3 regions of the Salmonella sp. A1325 genome follow, and region 3 is predicted to be linked to each of the others. Evidence: predicted binding sites of a transcription regulator. Region 3 holds the regulator's gene; each other region holds the start of a gene.
The links. Region 3 encodes PurR, which represses purine synthesis genes. Its sites were predicted from a motif close to CANGCAAACGTTTGCNTG; they were not measured.

Region 1 (2,269 bases), on a different contig from region 3:
CGTCATCATTGAAAACGTGACCGTCAGCGAGTAATCGTGGCGACACTGTTTATTGCAGACTTGCATCTGCAAACGGAAGAACCGGCGATCGTCGCCGGTTTTCTGCGTTTTTTAGCCGTAGAAGCCCGTCAGGCCGACGCGCTGTATATTCTTGGCGATCTCTTCGAGGCCTGGATTGGCGACGACGACCCCAACCCGCTACATCGTGAAATGGCCGTTGCCATTAAATCGCTGGTTGATTCCGGCGTCCCCTGCTTCTTTATTCATGGTAATCGCGACTTCCTGATTGGCAAACGCTTTGCCCGCGAAAGCGGCATGATTCTACTGCCGCAGGAAAAGGTGCTCGACCTGTATGGCCGCAACGTGTTGATTATGCACGGCGATACGCTTTGTACCGATGATGCCGGTTATCAGGCGTTTCGCGCCAAAGTCCATAATCCGTGGATTCAACGACTGTTCCTTACCCTGCCGCTGTTTATCCGCCGCCGTATCGCCGCCAGAATGCGCGCCGGCAGTAAAGCCGCCAACAGCAGCAAATCGCTGGATATTATGGACGTCAATGCGCAGACCGTCGTCGCCGAAATGGAAAAACACCGCGTACAGTGGCTGATTCACGGTCACACCCACCGCCCGGCAGTGCATGAACTTTCCGCCAACGACCAGCCCGCATTCCGCGTGGTGTTAGGCGCATGGCATCATGAAGGTTCAATGGTAAAAGTCACGCCGGACAACGTTGAGTTAATCGCCTTCCCCCTGTAAATGTTCGTCGAATCGTCCGTTACGGCGTACACGCAACCGTTTTCCTTGCCTGATTATCATGCTATTCTCTGACACCTCAAAAGCAGCGTGTCCCGCACCACAGGAGTTTTAAGACGCATGTCTTCCCGCAATAATCCGGCGCGTGTCGCCATCGTGATGGGGTCCAAAAGCGACTGGGCTACCATGCAATTCGCCGCCGAAATTTTTGAAATTCTGGATGTCCCGCACCATGTAGAAGTGGTTTCCGCCCATCGCACCCCCGATAAGCTGTTCAGCTTCGCCGAAACGGCGGAAGAGAACGGATATCAAGTGATTATTGCCGGCGCGGGCGGCGCGGCACACCTGCCGGGAATGATTGCGGCAAAAACGCTAGTCCCGGTACTCGGCGTGCCGGTACAAAGCGCTGCGCTAAGCGGCGTGGATAGCCTCTACTCCATTGTGCAGATGCCGCGCGGCATTCCGGTGGGTACGCTGGCGATCGGTAAAGCCGGTGCCGCTAACGCCGCCCTGCTCGCCGCGCAGATTCTGGCGCAACACGACGCGGAACTGCATCAGCGCATCGCCGACTGGCGCAAAGCGCAAACCGATGAAGTTCTGGAAAATCCCGATCCGCGGGGGACGCTATGAAGCAAGTTTGCGTTCTCGGCAACGGGCAACTGGGCCGAATGCTGCGCCAGGCGGGCGAACCGCTGGGTATCGCCGTCTGGCCGGTTGGTCTGGATGCAGAGCCTACCGCCGTGCCGGTACAGCAGAGCGTCATTACCGCAGAGATTGAGCGCTGGCCGGAAACCGCGCTTACCCGCGAGCTGGCGCGCCACCCGGCCTTCGTCAATCGTGATGTATTTCCGATCATCGCCGACCGTCTGACACAAAAACAACTTTTCGATAAACTGGGACTCGCGACCGCGCCGTGGCAGCTGCTGACCAGCGCCGACGAGTGGTCCGGCATCTTTGACCGTCTGGGCGAACTGGCGATTATTAAGCGTCGCGTTGGCGGCTACGACGGTCGCGGGCAGTGGCGTCTACGCGCGGACGAAACCGGGCAACTGCCGGATGACTGCTATGGCGAATGTATTGTTGAGCGCGGCATCCATTTTTCCGGCGAAGTGTCGTTAGTCGGTGCGCGCGCTCATGACGGCAGTACCGTGTTTTACCCGCTGACGCACAATTTGCATCAGGACGGCATCTTGCGGACCAGCGTCGCGTTCCCACAGGCGAACGCCGAACAGCAGGAGCAGGCGGAATCGATGCTGTCAGCAATTATGCAGGCGCTGAACTACGTCGGCGTAATGGCGATGGAATGTTTTATCACGCCGGAAGGCCTGTTAATCAATGAACTGGCGCCGCGCGTGCATAACAGCGGACACTGGACGCAAAATGGCGCCAGCATCAGTCAGTTTGAATTGCATTTGCGCGCGATTACCGGCCTGCCGTTGCCCGCGCCAGTGATTAACGCCCCGTCGGTGATGATCAACCTGATCGGCAGCGAGCTGAATTACGACTGGCTGAA
Region 2 (2,269 bases), on a different contig from region 3:
CGATCAGGCAGGTCTGATAAAAATGCGCTAACGTCGCCATCAGGCGATGGCGCATTAGCCTTTTACCGTCACGCGACTGGCGGCCTTTTTCGCTCTTATCACCGCTTCTTCAACGTTTTCACCTGTCGCTAACGCTACACCAAGACGACGGGTGCCGTCGATCTCAGGCTTACCAAACAGCCGTACCTGCACTCCGGCCCCTACCGCCGCGTGAACATTATCAAACGTCACATTTTGACTGGTAAGCTGCGGCAGAATCACGGCCGAGGCAGCAGGACCATACTGGCGAATAGCGCCTACGGGCATTCCCAGAAAGGCGCGCACATGCAGCGCAAACTCAGAGAGATCCTGAGAAATCAACGTGACCATTCCGGTATCGTGCGGGCGAGGGGAGACTTCGCTGAAAATGACTTCATCGCCACAGACGAAGAGTTCAACGCCGAACAGGCCATGACCGCCTAACGCCAGTACCACATGACAGGCAATCTCTTGTGCCCGCTTCAGCGCCAGTTCGCTCATCTGCTGTGGCTGCCAGGATTCGCGATAGTCGCCATCTTGCTGACGATGACCGACCGGCGCGCAGAAATGCACGCCATCGACGGCGCTAACGGTGAGCAGCGTAATTTCAAAATCAAATTTAACCACGCCTTCCACAATCACGCGACCCGCGCCAGCGCGTCCGCCCTGTTGAGCATACTCCCATGCCTGCGCGAGCTGTTCGGCCGAGCGGATAAAGCTCTGGCCTTTGCCGGAAGAGCTCATGACCGGTTTGACGATGCAAGGAAAACCCACTGCGGCTACCGCATCATGAAAACTGGCCTCACTGTCGGCAAAGCGATACGTCGATGTCGGCAGACCTAATTCTTCTGCGGCCAGGCGACGGATCCCTTCGCGGTTCATCGTGAGCTGCGTTGCACGAGCGCAAGGCACGACATTCAGTCCTTCGCCCTCCAGTTCACGCAGCATATCGGTGGCGATCGCTTCTATTTCCGGCACGATATAATGCGGTTTTTCCACTGTAATCACATGACGTAGCGCCTCGCCGTCCAGCATATTAATGACGTGTGAACGGTGAGCCACATGCATGGCGGGAGCATCAGGATAGCGATCGACGGCGATAACCTCGATCCCCAGGCGTTGGCATTCAATCGCCACCTCTTTTCCCAATTCTCCTGCCCCTAATAACATCACCCGCGTTGCTGCCGGACGCAGCGCAGTGCCTAATAGCGTCATATTTCTGTCCCCTTATTTACCTGCGCGCAGTATATACGAAAACGTTTGCGTATGTCTTTTCGAATAGATTGCTTTTCTTGCTGCCTTGTAATATACTGTATATAAACACAGGTAAATAAGGGGCTGCAAAATGGCGGTTGAAGTTAAATACGTAGTCATTCGCGAGGGTGAGGAGAAGATGTCATTTACCAGTAAAAAGGAAGCCGACGCCTGGGATAAAATGCTCGATACTGCCGATCTTCTTGATACCTGGCTTGGGCAGTCGCCAGTCGTGCTGGAAGATGGGCAGCGCGAAGCGTTGTCGCTGTGGCTGGCGGAACATAAAGAGGTGTTAAGCACTATCCTCAAAACCGGTAAGTTGCCTTCTCCGCAGGCGGTTGAAAAGGACGCCGTGAGTAAAACGAAAAAGCAAGCCGCCTGAACCCACACTTGCGCTCCCGGCGTTTTGTACCATGCTTTTCCTGAATCATTGTGCTAAGGAGAAAAGTATGAATAAAAGAGGAGCGTTGTTGAGCCTGCTGTTGTTATCCGCCAGCGTATCGGCATTTGCGGCATCCACCGAGAGTAAATCGGTTAAGTTTCCGCAGTGCGAAGGGCTGGATGCCGCCGGGATTGCGGCAAGCGTGAAGCGCGACTACCAGCAAAATCGTATCGTGCGGTGGGCAGACGACCAAAAAAAGGTCGGGCAGGCTGACCCGGTCGCGTGGGTTAATGTGCAGGACGTTGTAGGTCAAAATGATAAATGGACAGTTCCGCTAACTGTTCGCGGTAAAAGCGCCGATATTCATTATCAGGTCATCGTTGATTGCAAAGCCGGCAAGGCGGAATATAAGCCCCGCTAGCAGCGTAATTTGCGCTTCTTTTGCCGGAACAGACAATTCCTGACATCCCCTCAGGTACGCTTGACCATTATTGGTCTGTATTTGAGGGGTACTATGGCTAACTGGTTGAACCAATTACAATCACTTCTTGGGCAAAAAGGCGCTTCCGCATCGCCTTCCGGTGAACATGGGTTAAATAAACTGCTGGTTCCCGG
Region 3 (2,269 bases):
TTCTACTGGAACTGCCTGGCGCCAAACGCTGGCGGCGAACCGACCGGGAAACTGGCTGATGCTATCGCGGCATCTTTTGGCAGCTTCGCGGAATTTAAAGCGCAGTTCACCGATGCCGCTATCAAAAACTTTGGTTCCGGATGGACATGGCTGGTAAAAAGCGCTGATGGCAAACTGGCTATCGTTTCTACCTCAAATGCCGGTACGCCGCTGACTACGGATGCAACGCCGTTGCTGACGGTTGATGTGTGGGAACACGCGTATTACATCGACTACCGCAACGCCCGTCCAAACTATCTGGAGCATTTCTGGGCGCTGGTTAACTGGGAATTTGTTGCGAAAAATCTCGCCGCATAAGTCTGAGTACGCAGAAGGTACGCCTTCTGCGTTTTAGAGAGGGATAGAATAGAGGAGACGCCCACCCTCAGAAGAGAGGAAATCAGTGCAGAGCGGCCGTTAATCCACCTGCGACAATCACGCCCAGAACAATCAGCGTAGTAATCAACGAAAATTTCAGGTCGGTACTCATCAAGTTTTCTCCTTTTTATTCCCACACAAAAAGTGATATAGCGCATTTTTGCACATTCCCGCACAAAAATCTCTCATGTTTTATATTGATAACTGTTTTTAACGCTTCCCCTTTTCCTCAAGATCAGACAAAATTCCAGGCTTACTGAATTAGCGTAACGGCCATTGACCCCTTCCTGACGTTCCGTGTCGTTTTTCCGGCGTGCCGCAACCCTGATGTTGCGATTAGGGTGTGTGTAGGCAAACGTTTACCTGGCGTTTCTCAGGAGCTTAGCGAGGGTCTGGAGTGAAATGTAATGGCAACAATTAAAGATGTAGCGAAACGAGCAAACGTTTCCACTACAACTGTATCACACGTAATCAACAAAACGCGTTTTGTCGCTGAAGAAACGCGTAACGCGGTCTGGGCGGCAATTAAAGAGCTGCACTACTCTCCCAGCGCCGTCGCGCGTAGCCTGAAGGTTAACCATACCAAGTCGATAGGCTTACTGGCGACCAGCAGCGAAGCGGCCTATTTTGCCGAAATTATCGAGGCAGTTGAAAAAAACTGTTTCCAGAAAGGCTATACGCTGATTTTAGGCAACGCCTGGAATAACCTGGAAAAACAGCGCGCCTACCTGTCCATGATGGCGCAAAAGCGCGTGGATGGCCTGCTGGTGATGTGTTCTGAGTATCCAGAACCTCTGCTTTCCATGCTGGAAGAGTATCGCCATATTCCGATGGTGGTGATGGACTGGGGTGAAGCGAAGGCCGATTTTACCGACACGGTGATTGATAACGCCTTTGCAGGCGGCTATATGGCGGGTCGTTATCTGGTTGAGCGCGGCCACCGGGATATTGGCGTTATTCCCGGCCCGCTGGAGCGCAACACCGGCGCGGGCCGGCTCGCAGGCTTTATGAAAGCCATGGAGGAGGCGCTGATCAACGTGCCGGACAACTGGATTGTTCAGGGCGACTTCGAGCCGGAATCCGGTTACCACGCGATGCAGCAAATTTTATCGCAGTCACATCGCCCTACCGCCGTTTTCTGCGGCGGCGATATTATGGCGATGGGCGCGCTTTGCGCGGCTGACGAAATGGGGCTTCGCGTACCGCAGGACGTTTCGGTGATCGGTTATGACAATGTGCGTAACGCCCGTTTCTTCACCCCGGCGCTGACGACGATTCACCAGCCCAAAGACTCTTTAGGCGAAACCGCATTTAATATGCTATTGGATCGCATCGTCAATAAGCGTGAAGAGTCACAGTCTATTGAAGTTCATCCACGCCTGGTTGAGCGTCGCTCGGTCGCTGACGGCCCGTTCCGCGACTATCGGCGTTAATCCCCGCTGTCGGGAGCCTCTTCTGGCTCCCGCAGCCACTCCCGATTCAACGTTTCGCTATCGCCCAAATAGTCCAGCAGCCATGCCAGCGCGGGCGAGGCCTCGTTTTGCTGCCACGTCACGCAACAGGCCGCATCGGGAAACGGATTCTCTAACGTCAGCGCCACCCATTTTCCGCTGTCTATCCACTGTCGGGCAAAATGCGTCGGCACCATTCCCACGCATAGTCCTGCCGACAGGCAGGTTGCCGATGACTCCCAGTCCGGTACGACGACCCTTTTTTGGTTATCCAGCAGCCAGGTAATCCGTTTCGGTAAGGTTCGCGAAGTGTCTTCCCTGACCAGCGACGGCCAGTTGCGCAGGGTATCGTCGCTTAACGGCCCAGGCATTGACGCCAGCGGATGATCGCTTGCCACTAC

Region 1: a site for PurR is predicted at 789-806, ahead of purE (5-(carboxyamino)imidazole ribonucleotide mutase). Genes of this name have one in related genera too.
Region 2: a site for PurR is predicted at 1,268-1,285, ahead of purT (formate-dependent phosphoribosylglycinamide formyltransferase). Genes of this name have one in related genera too.

The regions. Positions count from the first base shown of each region.
Region 1 covers NZ_JAMLWO010000003.1:278,981-281,249, reverse strand. The annotation lists gene ppiB (peptidylprolyl isomerase B) at 1-34, shown strand, start outside; gene lpxH (UDP-2,3-diacylglucosamine diphosphatase) at 37-759, shown strand; gene purE (5-(carboxyamino)imidazole ribonucleotide mutase) at 877-1,386, shown strand; gene purK (5-(carboxyamino)imidazole ribonucleotide synthase) at 1,383-2,269, shown strand, end outside.
Region 2 covers NZ_JAMLWO010000005.1:10,642-12,910, reverse strand. The annotation lists gene purT (formate-dependent phosphoribosylglycinamide formyltransferase) at 55-1,233, opposite strand; gene yebG (DNA damage-inducible protein YebG) at 1,364-1,654, shown strand; gene yebF (protein YebF) at 1,722-2,075, shown strand; gene NAZ64_RS11215 (tellurite resistance TerB family protein) at 2,169-2,269, shown strand, end outside.
Region 3 covers NZ_JAMLWO010000001.1:480,825-483,093, forward strand. The annotation lists gene sodB (superoxide dismutase [Fe]) at 1-357, shown strand, start outside; gene cydH (cytochrome bd-I oxidase subunit CydH) at 440-529, opposite strand; gene purR (HTH-type transcriptional repressor PurR) at 825-1,850, shown strand; gene punR (DNA-binding transcriptional activator PunR) at 1,847-2,269, opposite strand, start outside.